2 regions of the Streptomyces sp. CA-111067 genome follow, and region 1 is predicted to be linked to the other one. Evidence: predicted binding sites of a transcription regulator. Region 1 holds the regulator's gene; the other holds the start of a gene.
The links. Region 1 encodes HrcA, which represses chaperone genes, less so after heat shock. Its sites were predicted from a motif close to TTNGCACTCNGNNNNNCNGAGTGCNAA; they were not measured.
Positions count from the first base shown of each region.

Region 2: groES (co-chaperone GroES) is a predicted target of HrcA. The motif match lies at 1,462-1,488, and genes of this name have one in related genera.

Region 1 is NZ_CP192103.1:2,363,507-2,370,982, forward strand. Features, by position in the region: gene ACQPW6_RS10275 (S41 family peptidase) at 1-175, opposite strand, end outside; gene ACQPW6_RS10280 (hypothetical protein) at 372-731, opposite strand; gene ACQPW6_RS10285 (16S rRNA (uracil(1498)-N(3))-methyltransferase) at 998-1,741, opposite strand; gene ACQPW6_RS10290 (nitronate monooxygenase) at 1,738-2,799, opposite strand; gene dnaJ (molecular chaperone DnaJ) at 3,156-4,289, opposite strand; gene hrcA (heat-inducible transcriptional repressor HrcA) at 4,290-5,306, opposite strand; gene ACQPW6_RS10305 (MBL fold metallo-hydrolase) at 5,566-6,345, shown strand; gene ACQPW6_RS10310 (DUF3097 domain-containing protein) at 6,527-7,363, shown strand; gene hemW (radical SAM family heme chaperone HemW) at 7,383-7,476, opposite strand, start outside.
Region 2 is NZ_CP192103.1:5,614,376-5,621,851, forward strand. Features, by position in the region: gene ACQPW6_RS24775 (polysaccharide deacetylase family protein) at 1-212, shown strand, start outside; gene ACQPW6_RS24780 (THUMP-like domain-containing protein) at 220-1,395, opposite strand; gene groES (co-chaperone GroES) at 1,637-1,945, shown strand; gene groL (chaperonin GroEL) at 2,097-3,713, shown strand; gene ACQPW6_RS24795 (SDR family NAD(P)-dependent oxidoreductase) at 4,029-4,805, opposite strand; gene ACQPW6_RS24800 (MOSC domain-containing protein) at 4,827-5,480, opposite strand; gene ACQPW6_RS24805 (GNAT family N-acetyltransferase) at 5,537-6,349, opposite strand; gene ACQPW6_RS24810 (aminotransferase class V-fold PLP-dependent enzyme) at 6,767-7,476, opposite strand, start outside.

The sequences.
Region 1 (7,476 bases):
GCGCGGCGACATGCACCTCGGGGGCGCCGTCACGGGTCGAGGTCCAGGCCACCACGGCGCCGTCGGGCGACACCCGGGGCCGGCCGACCGGCATGTTGTCCGCGCTGATCCGCCAGGCCCTGCCGCCGTCGAGCGGCGCCACCCACACATCGTCCTCCGCGGTGAAGGCGATCAACTCGCCGTGCGGGTGCGGATGGCGGAGATACGAGGGGTTCGCCTGCTGTGGCGGCTGCTTCGGCTGCCGCTTCTTCGGCTTCGGCTTCTGAGCCGTCTTCTGCGGCGGCTTCTGCTGTGCCGAGCGCGGCTTGGGGTGCGTCGATGGCGGCGTCGAGCGCGGTGTCGGGTGCGTCACTCCGCCACCCTAACCAGGATCAACTCTTCCCGGTGGAACTCGTGCTGGTGGCCGCCCGATGGCAGTCGCCCAGGCCCGTGACGTCGAAGACCTTGCGCTTGCCCACCACGGCCGTCAGATGGCCCCGCACGCAGGTGTCGTCCATCTGCTTGGTGATCCGCCCGTCGACCGAGATCTTCTGCTGGTCGCCGGTGCGGCCCTCGCAGGAGACCGTGGCCTCCTTCTTTCCGGTGGTGGCGCTGCACGACAGCCACTGCACGTCGATGTTGTCGTGTTTCAGCGCGTGTGTGGCCAGTTGGTCGGTGGTGGTGGAGACCACGGCGCTGCCCAGGCTGTCGTCGGGGTCGCACGCGGCGAGCAGTAAGCCGGCCGCGGCCACGGCCGTGACGGCCGCCCAGCGCGCGGCGCACCCGCGGGGCCGCCGGTGCCTGTCGGGTGCGGCCTGCCTCACAGCGCTTTCCCGTTCGCCAAGGCCCGTGCCTGATCGGAGGCTTGCGCCTGTTTCGGGTGTTTCCTGCTCGCGGTATGTCCCTGCCCGTCCCATCCCTCCACGTTCCACCCGCGGGCCGCCGTCGTCCATCCTTCCCGCGGGCGAGCCGTCCCCTACGGGTCCTTGACGTCCCCTCAGCCGCAGGGGTTACACCGTCACGACCAGCGGCCGGTACGGGTCAGCAGCAGCGCGGCCGCCGCCACCCCGGCGGTGGAGGTGCGCAGCACCGTCGGACCGAGCCGGTACGGGGGCGCCGCCGCGGCGCTGAACGCGGCGATCTCCTCCGGCGAGACACCGCCCTCGGGGCCGACCACCAGCACCAGCGAGCCCGCCGCGGGCAGTTCGGCGGTCGCCAGCGGCGCCGAGCCCTCCTCGTGCAGCACGCCGGCGAAGTCGGCGCCCGACAGCAGCGCGGCCACCTGCCGGGTGGTCATCGGCTCGGCCACCTCGGGGAAGCGCAGCCGGCGGGCCTGCTTGGCCGCCTCCCGGGCGGTGGAACGCCACTTCGCCAGCGACTTCGCGCCGCGCTCGCCGCGCCACTGGGTCACGCAGCGGGCCGCCGACCACGGCACCACCGCGTCCACACCCGCCTCGGTCATGGTCTCGACGGCCAGCTCGCCGCGGTCGCCCTTGGGCAGCGCCTGGACGACGGTGATCCGTGCGGCCGGCGCCGGCTCGTCACGCAGCTCGCCGACCTCGACGTCCAGGACGTCCTTGCCGGAGACCGCGGCGACCGTGCCGAACGCGCCGCGGCCGGCGCCGTCGGTCAGCACGATCGGCTCACCGGGCTGCAACCGGCGCACCGAGACGGCGTGCCGGCCCTCCGCCCCGTCGAGGGTGATCCGGGCCGGGGCGCCGTCCAGCGCGCCCGGGGCGACGACGAAGACCGGGGCCGTCATGCCAGCGCCTCGCGGGCCGCGTGCAGCTCCGACACCAGCAGCTCCACCAGCCGGCCGGCGGACAGCTCCCTGGCCAGCTGGTGGCCCTGCCCCGCCCACAGCGCCATCCCCTGCGGGTCGCCGACCGCGGCGGCGGCCTTGCGCACGGTGGCGGTCAGGTGGTGCACCTGCGGATAGCCCGGCGGGGCGTACGGGCCGTGCTCGCGCATGAAGCGGTTCACCAGGCCGCGGGCCGGGCGCCCGGAGAAGGCGCGGGTCAGCTCGGTACGGGAGAAGACCGGGTCGGTGATCGCCTTCTTGTGCAGCGGCCCGGCCCCGGACTCCGGGCAGACCAGGAACGCGGTGCCGAGCTGGGCGGCGTCCGCGCCGGCCGCGAGGGCGGCGGCGACCTGGCCGCCGCGCATCAGCCCGCCGGCGGCGATCAGCGGGAGCTGGACCGCCTCGCGGACCTGCGGGATCAACGAGAGCAGGCCGGTGCCGGCGCAGTCGAGCGCCGGGTCGTCGCGGTGCGTGCCCTGGTGGCCGCCGGCCTCGATGCCCTGGACGCAGACGGCGTCGGCGCCCGACCACTGCGCGGCCAGCGCCTCGGCCGGTGAGGTCACGGTGACGACGGTGTAGGTGCCGGCCCTGGCGAAGGCGTCGAACACCGAGCGCTCGGGGCAGCCGAAGGTGAAGCTCACGATCGGGACGGGGTCCTCGAGGAGGATCGACACCTTGGCGTCGTACGCGTCGTCCGTGCCGCTGTCCGGGTCGCCCAGCTCGGTGGCGTACCAGGCGGACTCGCCGGCGAGCTGCTCCGCGTAGACGGCGAGGGCGGAGGGGTCGGCGGTGGCCGGCTGCGGCATGAACAGATTCACCCCGAAGGGGTGCGGGCTCTGGTCGCGGAGCTGCCGGATCTCCTCGTACATCGCCTCGGGCGTCTTGTACCCGGCGGCCAGAAACCCCAGCCCCCCGGCGCCGCCGACAGCCGCGGCCAGCCGCGGATTGGAGGCGCCGCCGGCCATCGGCGCCTGGATGATCGGGTGCGCCGAGAACAACGCGAGATCTTGCGCGGACATGCCCCCATAGTCCCACGCAACCCCCCTCCCCTCCGGCGCGGACCCCGACCCCCGGCCGGGTAGCGCCCCGGCGAGGACGCGCCCCGTAGGGGCGCGGGACTGTGCCTGATATGCGGCTCCGCCGCGCGGGCGCGATGTGCCCCGGCATCACCAGGGGCGCGGGGAACTGCGCGACCAGCCACCGACGGCCGGGTGGTCCGGCAACTACCGCAAGTGGCTGGGCGGTCGGCCGCCTGCAAGCGCGCTCTGGCTGAGCACGCAGTTCCCCGCGCCCCTACGGGGCGCAACCCGGCCGGGGCGCGCCCGGGCGCGGGCGGGATGGTCCGCCACCCGGGGCACCGGGCGAAGCGGGCGTTCTAACGGCCGTTGAAAGCGTCCTTCAGGCGGGAGAACAACCCCTGTTGGCCGGGGGCGAACTGGCCCGTGGGGCGTTCTTCGCCGCGGAGTTTGGCGAGGCGCCGCATCAGGTCCTCCTGGTCCGCGTCGAGTTTGTGCGGGGTCACGACCTCGACGTGGACCACCAGGTCGCCGCGGCCCCCGCCGCGCAGGTGGGTGATGCCGCGCTGGTGCAGCGGGATGGACTGGCCGGACTGGGTGCCGGGCCGGATGTCCACCTCCTCCATACCGTCGAGCGTCTCCAGCGGGCACTTCGTGCCGAGCGCCGCCGCCGTCATCGGCAGCGTCACCGTGCAGTGCAGATCGTCGCCGCGCCGCTGGAACACCGCGTGCGGCACCTCGCGGATCTCGACGTAGAGGTCGCCGGCGGGGCCGCCGCCCGGGCCGACCTCGCCCTCGCCCGCGAGCTGGATCCGGGTGCCGTTGTCCACGCCGGCCGGGATCTTGACGGTGAGCGTCCGCCGGGACCTGACCCGGCCGTCCCCCGCGCACTCGGGGCACGGGGTGGGCACCACCGTGCCGAACCCCTGGCACTGCGGGCACGGCCGCGAGGTCATGACCTGGCCGAGGAACGACCGCGTCACCTGCGACACCTCGCCGCGTCCGCGGCACATGTCGCAGGTCTGCGCGGAGGTGCCGGGCGCGGCGCCTTCCCCGTTGCACGTGCCGCAGGTCACGGCCGTGTCCACCTGGATGTCCTTGGTGGTGCCGAACGCCGCCTCGTCGAGCTCGATCTCGAGCCGGATCATCGCGTCCTGGCCGCGCCGGGTCCGCGACCGCGGCCCGCGCTGCTGCGACTGCCCGAAGAAGGCGTCCATGATGTCGTTGAAGTTGCCGAACCCGGCGCCGAAGCCCTGTCCGCCACCCCCGCCGGCCCCGGCGAGCGGATCGCCGCCGAGATCGTAGACCTGCTTCTTCTGCGGGTCCGAGAGCACCTCGTACGCCGCGTTGATCTCCTTGAAGCGCTCCTGCGTCTTCGGGTCCGGATTGACGTCCGGGTGCAGCTCACGAGCAAGTCGGCGGAAGGCCTTCTTGATCTCGTCCGGACCCGCGTCGCGGCGCACGCCTAGTACGGCGTAGTAGTCCGTGGCCACTTACGACTCCGCCAGGATCTGTCCGACGTAACGTGCCACTGCGCGTACCGCTCCCATCGTTCCCGGGTAGTCCATGCGGGTCGGTCCGACCACACCGAGTTTGGCGACTGCCTCGTCGCCCGAACCGTAGCCGACCGCCACCACGGATGTGGAGTTGAGTCCCTCGTGAAAATTCTCATGCCCGATCCGGACCGTCATGGTGGCGTCCGTGGCCTCACCGAGCAGCTTCAGCAGCACCATCTGCTCTTCGAGCGCTTCCAGCACCGGCCGGATCGTCAGCGGGAAGTCGTGGTTGAACCGGGTCAGGTTAGCCGCCCCGCCCAGCATGATCCGCTCCTCGGTCTCCTCGACGAGCGTCTCCAGCAGGGTGGCGAGCACCCCGGCGACCGCGGGCCGGTCGTCCGGGTCGAAGCTCTCCGGCAGATCCTGCACCAGCGGCGGCACATCGGCGAACCGCCGGTTGACCACCCGGCTGTTCAGCCGGGCCCGCAGGTCCGCGAGCACGGTCTCGCCGACCGGCGCCTGGCAGTCGATCAGCCGCTGCTCCACCCGCCCGGTGTCGGTGATCAGCACCAGCATGATCCGGGCCGGCGCCAGCGCCAGCAGCTCCACGTGCCGTACCGAGGAGCGGGTCAGCGACGGGTACTGCACCACCGCGACCTGCCGGGTGAGCTGCGCCAGCAGCCGTACCGTCCTGGCCACCACGTCGTCGAGGTCGACCGCGCCGACCAGGAAGTTCTGGATCGCCCGCCGCTCGGCGGACGTCAGCGGCTTGACGGCGGCCATCTTGTCCACGAACAGCCGGTAGCCCTTGTCGGTGGGGATCCGGCCGGCGCTGGTGTGCGGCTGGGCGATGTAGCCCTCGTCCTCCAGCACCGCCATGTCGTTGCGCACGGTGGCGGGCGACACACCGAGCCGGTGCCGCTCGGTCAGCGCCTTCGATCCGACCGGCTCCTCGGTGCCGACGTAGTCCTGAACGATGGCGCGCAGAACTTCGAGTCTGCGTTCGCTCAGCATCGCGCACCTCCAGCCATAGGTCTCAAGCGTCCTTCAAGCGTTCTGGCCTGGCACTCCACCGTTTCGAGTGCCAGCTTCCCCGCAGCCAGTGTACGGCGAGGCGGCAAGGGGACTGCAATAGCGGGTGCCCGCTGACCGGTCAGCTGCCGGTGCGGCGAAGGGTCCGGTGCGGGTACGTCACGGATACGGCGTGGATGCGGCGAAAGGTGAGGTGCGGGTACCGGCCACGGCGGCACCGCCGCGACGATAGCGTCGCCCTGTGGAATCGGTGGACAATCCGCGGCGGCCGGCCGACGGCGACTCCGTCTGGGAGCAGCTGGCCCCCGGCGTCGCCCGGCGCAGGCTGGCCCCGCTCGACGTGACGATCGGCCTGGTGGTCGGCGCTGACGGCGTGCTGCTCGTGGACACCGGGTCCACGCTGCGCGAGGGCGAGCAGCTGCGCGGCCAGATCGAGGCGCTGACCGGCCGCGCGGTGACCCATGTGGTGCTCACCCACGGCCATTTCGACCATGTGCTGGGCGCGGCGGCCTTCCCCGGCGCGCGGGTCTACGGCGAGCGGTCGCTCGACGGTTTCCTGCGCGCGGCGGGCACGGCGGCGGAGCTGGCGCAGGACGCGGTCAGGCACGGCACGGACGCGGCGCAGGCGGCCGAGGCGGCCGCCGCGCTGGTCGGCGTCACCGCTCCGGTGGCCGACGAACTGTGGCTTGATCTGGGCGGTGACCGGCTGGTCAGGCTGGTGCATCCGGGCCCCGGGCACACCGGCCGCGATCTGGTGGTGGTCGTACCGGGCGGCACGGCGAGCGACCCGGCGGTCGTCTTCTGCGGCGACCTGGTCGAGGAGTCGGGCGAGCCGCAGGCGGGCCCGGACGCCGCCCCGGCCGGCTGGCCGGCCGCACTGGACGCCGTGCTGGCGCTGGGCGGCGAGACCGCCCGCTATGTCCCCGGCCACGGCGCGGTGGTGGACGCACGTTTCGTCCGCGCCCAACGCGACACGCTCGCCGAACGTTTCGGGGCGCCGGATTCCGGCGGGCCGGGTTAGCGCCGAAGCGTTGCCGGGCGGCCCCCTGGCTCTACGATCTCCTGCATGCGCAGCAGGAGTTACGGCCCCGACCTCACCCCGCCCTGGCTGCAATCCCTCGGGGGATAACCCCCGAACCCCCAGCAGAGAACCACGCGCCGCTCACCTCCAAGTCCCGCCGCCAGGCGGCACAATGTCCTGCATGCGCAGCAGGAGTTACGGCCCCGACCTCACCCCGCCCTGGAAGAAGTCCGTCCCCGTGCCCGAGGTGGCCGCGGACACGGATCTGGTGGTCGAGGAGGCCACGAGCGGGTTCTGCGGGGCGGTGGTGCGGGTGGAGAAGACCGCGGAGGGGCTGACGGTCACGCTGGAGGACCGGTTCGGCAAGCACCGGGTCTTCCCGATGGTGCCGCGCGGCTTCCTGATCGACGGCAAGGCCGTCACCCTGGTCCGCCCGCAGGCGCCCGGGCCGCGCGGGCCGCTGCTCTCCGCGTCCGGGTCGATCGCGGTGGCCGGCGCGAAGGCGAAGGTGGCGCGGGCCGGCCGGATCTACGTCGAGGGGCGGCACGACGCCGAGCTCGTCGAACGGGTCTGGGGCCACGACCTGCGGATCGAGGGCGTCGTCGTGGAGTACCTGGAGGGCGTGGACGACCTGCCGGCCATCGTCGACGCTTTCGGCCCGGCCCCCGACGCCCGGCTCGGCGTGCTGGTCGACCACCTGGTGCCGGGGTCCAAGGAGTCCCGGATCGCCGCCTCCGTCACCGACCCTGACGTGCTGGTGGTCGGCCACCCGTTCATCGACGTGTGGGAGGCGGTCAAGCCGGCCTCGGTCGGGATCGCGGCCTGGCCGCGGGTGCCGCGCGGCGAGGACTGGAAGACGGGCGTGTGCCGCGCGCTGGGCTGGGACATGACCACGGGCGAGGCGTGGCAGCGCATCCTGGCGTCGGTCCGCAGCTACCGGGACATCCAGCCGGAGCTGCTGGGGTCGGTGGAGCACCTGATCGACTTCGTGACCGAGGGGGCGGCGGAGGGGGCCTGATCCCGCCGCTGCCTGGTGGCTAGTCCACCAGATCGCGCACCACTGCGTCGGCCAGCAGCCGTCCGCGCAGCGTGAGGACCGCGCGGCCGGTCTGGTAAGGACCGCTCTCCAGG
Region 2 (7,476 bases), 3.3 Mb from region 1:
GCGCGGTGATCCTCTGGCGGGAGGCGATGGACGTGACCGGTGTGCAGTTCCCGGTCGGCGAGCACGCGTTCCAGCCGGGCGACATCATCCTGGCGCACTTCAGGACGCCCAGTCAGATCCAGGGCGAGTCGATGACGGCGATGACCGCGAACCTGCTGCGGGAGATCGCCGCGCAGGGCTTCTCGGTGGCGGCGCTCGAAGACTACGTCTGACCGCCGGTCAGGGGCCTTCCAGCGGACGGCCGACGAGCATCGACGGGGCCCCGGCCACCCGGGTCAGGAACACCGTCGCCGCGTTCGGGCCCTGCGGGCGGACCCGGCGGCGCAACTCCTCGGGCTGCACGGCCGAGCCGCGCTTCTTGACCGTCAGCACGCCGACCCCGCGCTCGCGCAGCAGCGCCTTGAGCCGCTTGAGGTGGAACGGCAGCACATCGGTGATCTCGTAGCCGGTGGCGTACGGGGTCGGCCGCGGCGCGTCCGCGGTGACGTAGGCGATCGTCGGGTCGATCAGCCCGCCGTCGATCTCCTCGGCCGCCTCGGCGACCAGATGGGCGCGGATCACGGCGCCGTCGGGCTCGTACAGATACCGGCCGACCGGGCGGACGGCGGGGTCGGGCAGGCCGCGGCCGGTCAGCGTGGCGCCGCTCGGCAGCAGGGTGGCCCGGCGCGCTCCCGGCCGCCCGGTGCCGAACCACAGCACGGCCTCCTTGACGTCGCCGCCGTCGGAGACCCACTCCGCCTCGGCGTCGTCGGGCACGGCCTCGTGCGGGATGCCCGGGGCGACCTTCACCGCGCCCGGCGCTCCCGCGCGGGCGGCGGCCACCGCCCAGGACAGCGGCGGCGAGTACGCCTCCGGATCGAACACCCGGCCGCGGCCCGTCCGCCTGGCCGGGTCGACGAAGAGGGCCTCGCCGGGGCGGGGTGCGTAGGTCATGACGTCGGCGCAGCGCACCTCGATCCGGTCTGCCAGGCCCAGCGACTCGGCGTTGGCGCGGGCGACCGCGCAGGTCAGCGGGTCGCGGTCGATGGCCAGCACGTCGAGCCCCGCCCTGGCCAGCGCGATCGCGTCACCGCCGACCCCGCCGCACAGGTCCGCGGCCCGCTCGGCCCCGGCCGCCCGGAACCGGCCGGCCCGGTGCGCGGCGACACTCGTCCGGGTGGCCTGCTCGACCCCGTCCGCGGTGAAGTACATCCGCCCGGCGTCCGCGCCGAACTTCGCGGCGCCGCGCTGCCGCAGCCGCGCCTGCGTGAGGGCCGTGCCGACCAGCCCGGCGTCATGCTCCCGCCGCAGCCTGGTCGCGACCGCCAGCTCATCGCCGGCCTCGTACTCCCTGAGGGCCTGGAGCAGGCCCTGCCCCTCCGACCCGAGCAGCGCCCCGAACCCGTCGACATCCACGCCCCCATTCTCCCCCCCGGCCCCGGCGGGGCGCGCCCGCGTCCCGGGCCCCGGAGGGTGCTGCTCCTGGCACTCCGCTTGACCGAGTGCTAAGAGCCGTCCTACTCTCGGTCCTGGCACTCGGCAGCGCTGAGTGCCAGAACTCAGCGACGGGCAGGTCCGGCACCCGCGACGACGGGCCTACCAGGTCGCCGACCCAGACAGACACTCCCGTGAGCCCTTTGAAGGGGGAGGTCGGATCGTGACGACCGCCAGCACCAAGGTTGCCATCAAGCCGCTTGAGGACCGCATCGTGGTCCAGCCGCTGGATGCCGAGCAGACCACGGCCTCCGGCCTGGTCATCCCGGACACCGCCAAGGAGAAGCCCCAGGAGGGCGTCGTCCTGGCCGTGGGCCCGGGCCGCTTCGAGGACGGCAACCGCCTGCCGCTCGACGTCGCCGTGGGCGACGTCGTGCTCTACAGCAAGTACGGCGGTACCGAGGTGAAGTACAACGGCGAGGAGTACCTCGTCCTCTCGGCTCGCGACGTCCTCGCGATCATCGAGAAGTAAGACCGCTTCACCGCACAGCCGTGATCCCGCCCCGGGTTTCCGTGCCCCTCAGGCCGGGTGCCCGGGGCGGAGTCATTTGACGCTCCCGCCGTGAGCGCCGCTGCCGTCCATGACGACGTGATTTGACGAGTAGACGAGGTAGTTCGCCAGCATGGCCAAGACCCTGAAGTTCGACGAGGACGCTCGTCGCGCCCTTGAGCGCGGCGTCAACAAGCTTGCCGACACCGTGAAGGTGACGATCGGCCCCAAGGGCCGCAACGTCGTCATCGACAAGAAGTTCGGCGCCCCGACCATCACCAACGACGGCGTGACCATCGCCCGTGAGGTGGAGCTCGAGGACCCGTACGAGAACCTGGGCGCGCAGTTGGTCAAGGAAGTGGCCACCAAGACCAACGACATCGCCGGTGACGGCACCACCACCGCCACCGTGCTGGCCCAGGCGCTGGTCCGCGAGGGCCTGCGCAACGTCGCCGCCGGTGCCTCCCCGGCCGCCCTGAAGAAGGGCATCGACGCGGCCGTCAAGGCCGTCTCGGAGGAGCTGCTCTCGACCGCCCGCGCGATCGAGGGCAAGGAGGACATCGCCGCCGTCGCCGCGCTGTCCGCGCAGGACAAGCAGGTCGGCGACCTGATCGCCGAGGCGATGGACAAGGTCGGCAAGGACGGTGTGATCTCCGTCGAGGAGTCCAACACCTTCGGCCTGGACCTGGACTTCACCGAGGGCATGGCGTTCGACAAGGGCTACCTGTCGCCGTACTTCGTCACCGACCAGGAGCGGATGGAGGCGGTACTGGACGACCCGTACATCCTCATCCACCAGGGCAAGATCGGCTCGATCCAGGACCTGCTGCCGCTGCTGGAGAAGGTCATCCAGGCCGGCGGCTCCAAGCCGCTGCTGATCATCGCCGAGGACGTCGAGGGCGAGGCGCTGTCCACCCTGGTCGTCAACAAGATCCGCGGCACGTTCAACGCCGTCGCGGTCAAGGCGCCCGGGTTCGGCGACCGCCGCAAGGCCATGCTGGGCGACATCGCGACGCTGACCGGTGCGACGGTCATCGCCGAGGAGGTCGGCCTCAAGCTGGACCAGGCCGGTCTCGACCTGCTGGGCAGCGCCCGCCGGGTCACCATCACCAAGGACGACACCACGATCGTCGACGGCGCCGGCGACAAGTCCGAGATCGAGGGCCGGATCGGCCAGATCAAGGCCGAGATCGGCACCACCGACTCCGACTGGGACCGCGAGAAGCTCCAGGAGCGCCTGGCGAAGCTGGCCGGCGGTGTCTGCGTGATCAAGGTCGGCGCGGCCACCGAGGTCGAGCTCAAGGAGAAGAAGCACCGCCTGGAGGACGCGATCTCCGCGACCCGTGCGGCCGTCGAGGAGGGCATCGTCTCCGGCGGTGGCTCCGCCCTCGTGCACGCGGTCAAGGTGCTCGACGACAACCTGGGCAAGACCGGCGACGAGGCCACCGGTGTGGCCGTGGTCCGCCGCGCCGCCGTCGAGCCGCTGCGCTGGATCGCCGAGAACGCCGGCCTCGAAGGCTACGTGATCACCTCCAAGGTGTCCGAGCTGGAGAAGAACCACGGCTTCAACGCGGCCACCGGTGAGTACGGCGACCTGGTGAAGGCCGGCGTCATCGACCCGGTCAAGGTCACCCGCTCCGCGCTGGAGAACGCGGCGTCGATCGCGTCGCTGCTGCTGACGACCGAGACGCTGGTCGTGGAGAAGAAGGAAGAGGAGGCCGAGGAGGCGGGACACGGGCACTCTCACTGAGTCGCCTGCCGCTGGGCTTCGCACGACGGGTGTGGCCCGCGCCCCCTCCGGGGGACGCGGGCCACACCCGTCCGTGGTGGGTGGGTCTTCCGGGGGCTCCGCCCCCGGGCCCCCGTGGCGGGGGTCGTGCGCCCGAGTCCGGGGGCTTCGCCCCCGGACCCCCTCGCGGGGGTCGTACGCCCGAATCCGGGGGCTTCGCCCCGGACCCCGTGGCGGGGGTCGTATGCCCGAATCCGGGGGCTTCGCCCCGGGCCCCCGTGGCGGGGGTCGTGCGCCCGAATCCGGGGGCTTCGCCCCGGACTCGTCTGGCGGGAGTCACGTCTTCGGGTCGTAGCGGCGGGCCGTGCGGGTGGAGAGGGCGGCGAAGGCCTGCGGGGGGACGTGGCGGGCCAGGGCCACGGCTACCTTGTAGCGGGGGTCGGGGACGCTGACGAGTCTGCCGCGGGCCAGGTCGCGGAGCGCGGCGGTGACGACCTTGTCCGCGTCGAGCCACGCGAAGGACGGCAGGTTCTCGGCGTGCATGCCGGCCCGCTGGTGGAACTCGGTGCGGACGAAGCCGGGGCAGAGCGCGAGGAACCGGATGCCGCTGCCGGACAGTTCGCGGGCGGCGCCCTCGGTGAAGCGGACCACCCACGCCTTGCTCGCCCCGTACGTGCCGCGCGGCATGAACGCCGCCACCGAGGCCACGTTGATCACGGTGCCGCGGCCCCGCTCGCGCATCGCCGTGCTCGCCGCCGCGGTCAGCCGCAGCACCGCCTCGCAGTGCACCCGGAGCATCCGCAGCTCCTCGTCGAGCGGCGCGTCCAGGAAGGTGCCGCTGTTGCCGAACCCGGCGTTGTTGACCAGGACGTCCACCGGTCGGCCGGCCTCCCGCAGCCGCGCTTCGACGGCGGCGATCCCGTCCTCGGTGGCCAGGTCGGCGGGCAGCACCTCGGACTCGGTGCCGTACTCGGCCCGCAGTTCGGCGGCGCAGGCCGCGAGCCGCTGCTCGTCGCGGGCGACCAGGACGAGCCGGTGCCCGTCGGCCGCCAGCCGCCGGGCGAAGGCCGCGCCGAGGCCCGAGGTCGGGCCCGTGATGAGGGAAGTGGTCATGCGGGCAGCGTAGAGGGACTTTCAGCGGGCGAGGCGCCGGCGGATCATCTCCCGGTCGGTGGCGGGGAACGCCTCGACGTCGAGAAGCAGCGGCAGCAGGTCCGGCTCGGTGGTGACCGCGCGGAAGGACATCGCGACGGTGACCTGGTGGTCGGGGCGGGACACGACGGTGATCGCGTCGCCCGCGGCGACCTCGCCCGGGGTGACCACCCGCAGGTACGGGCCGGGCAGCGCGTCCTGGGTGAAGCGCTTCATCCAGCCGCGAATGCCCAGCCACCCGGCGAAGGTCGCGCACGGGATGCGCGGGCAGGACACCTCAAGGACCAGGCCCGTGCTGCCGATCGCCCAGTGCTCGCCGATCAGGGCGGCGTTGACGTCGATGCCGGCGGTGGTGAGGTTCTCGCCGAACGCGCCGTTCGCGAAGTGGCTGCCGAGCTCGCCCTCCCAGCGGTCCAGGTCCTCGCGGGCGTAGGCGTAGACGGCCTGGTCGTCGCCCCCGTGGTGCTTGACGTCGTACACCCGGTCCCCGTCGAGCCCGACGGCCCCGGTTCCCTTGGGCCCCGGCGCCCGCACCCCGACGGGCCCGTCGACAGGCCACTTGTCGATCCCGGTGGCCTCAAGCCCCTTCCAGGGGTTCGGCTGCGGCCGCCCCACGTTCACGCTCACCACCCGCATCATCCCCGCACGCTACGCCTGCTCCCGGCCCGCTGGGGCGCATTTATGGGGCGCATTCAACGGGGCTGGGCGCGGGACTCGCGGAGGTAGGGGGTGGTCACGCTCAAGCAGGTGAAGCCGAGGCGTTCGAGGATCGGGGCGCTCTGGTCGGAGGCGTCGACCTGGAGGTACCGGTAGCCGGCTGACCTCGCCAGGCGGGCGCGGTGGGCGATCAGGGCGCGGTAGATGCCCTTGCCGCGCCACTCCTTGACCGTGCCGCCGCCCCACAGGCCGGCGAACTCCGTGCCGGGGCAGAGTTCCAGTCGGGCTCCGCACACCGGTGCGTCGCCGGCCATGGCGAGCACCATGCTGACCGTGGCCGACTGCCGCGCGAGCTGGTCGAGCAGGCGCTCGCGGAGCCGTGCCGCGCTGGTGCCGAAGGCCCGCTCGTGCACCTCGGCCATCAGGTCGACCCCGGAGCGGTCGGTCACCGTGCGCAGCGTGACGCCGTCGGGCAGCTCGACGTCGCCGAGCGCGTCGATGATCTCGGTGGCGTCGGCGACCATCAGCGATTCCGGCGGCTCGGGGGTGAAGCCGGCCGCCAGCAGCCGGTCGCCGAGGTCGGCCGGGCGGTCGTGCGCGTAGAGCTTCCACTCGAACTCCCGGCCGGCGCCCTGCGGTGCGTCCAGCCAGCTCAGCTGCTCGGCGATCGCCGCGTCCGCCGTGGACTCGTCCAGGTCCGACCAGAGCACCCCGGTCCACTCGTGCGCGCCCGCCCCGTACTGCCGGACGACCCCGCCGACCCGTTCCACCCGCGTGGTGGCGACGTCGGGAGGAGCGTCCCGCCGCATCTGAGCATCGAAGAGGGCGAGCACCCGGGCGTTGTCCATCCGCGCATTCCAGCACCCGCGTATACCCCTCGCAACGCGATTACCCCCGCCCCGGGACCCACGATGCCCCCGGGACCGGGACGCGCCCGGCCCACGACGCGAGCCGTCTGCCCCGGTTACCCCAGGGGCGCGGGGCTGTGCCTGATATGCGGCTCCGCTCGCGTCTGCGCGGATGTGCCCCGGTTACCCCAGGGGCGCGGGGAACTGCGCCGCCAGCCGACCACCGGCCGGTGGTCGGGAAGCGACAGGACGAGCCCCTTCGGGCCGGTGGGTGAGGCGCGCCGCCGTTGTGTCCCCCAACCTTCGGCCGGGGGTGCCCCCATCGCGCAGTTCGCCGCGCCCCTTGGTGATGCCGGGACAAGTCGCGCCCACGCGGCGGCAGCCGCGAGCGGGTCCCGGTGCGCCGGGGTCGGGGGGTCAGGGGGTCAGGGCGTTCAGCGCCTGGTCGACGTCGGCCTCGGAGTTGTAGAAGTGGGGAGACAGTCGCAAGTTCCCCGCGCGGGCGCTGAACGTGACGCCCGCCGCCGTCAGGCGGTCCGCCGTCTCCGGGCGCATCCCGGCTGCGACGATCGCGGAATCCGCCCCGAGCCGCGCGACCGGCTCGTAGCCCAGGCCGGCCAGGCCCGACCTCAGGCGTTCGGCCAGCGCCAGCGCCCGCGCGTGGATCGCCGGCACCCCCACCTCCTCGATCAGCGCCAGCGACCGCGCCGCCCCGACGAACGACGGATACGCCGGACGGGCGTCGAACTGCCGTGCCCCCGGGGCGAGTTCGGCGATCGGGCCGTAGCAGGACGCCCACGGGTCCGCGGCCGCGTACCAGCCCGCGAACGACGCGGAGAGCGTCGGCTCCGCGCCCGGCCGGACGGTCAGGAAGCAGGCCCCGTGCGGCGAGGTCAGCCACTTGTAGCCGTGGCAGACGAGGTAGTCGTAGTCGCCCGCGTCCACCGGGAGCCAGCCCACCGACTGGGTGCCGTCGAGCAGCGTGCGGGCGCCGTGCTCGGCCGCCGCCGCGCGGACCGCGGCGAGGTCGGCGACCCGGCCGTCGGCCGACTGCGCCGCGCTGACGGCGACCAGCGCCGTACCGGGCCGTACCGCCTCCGCGATCCCGGCCAGCGGCACCAGCCGCA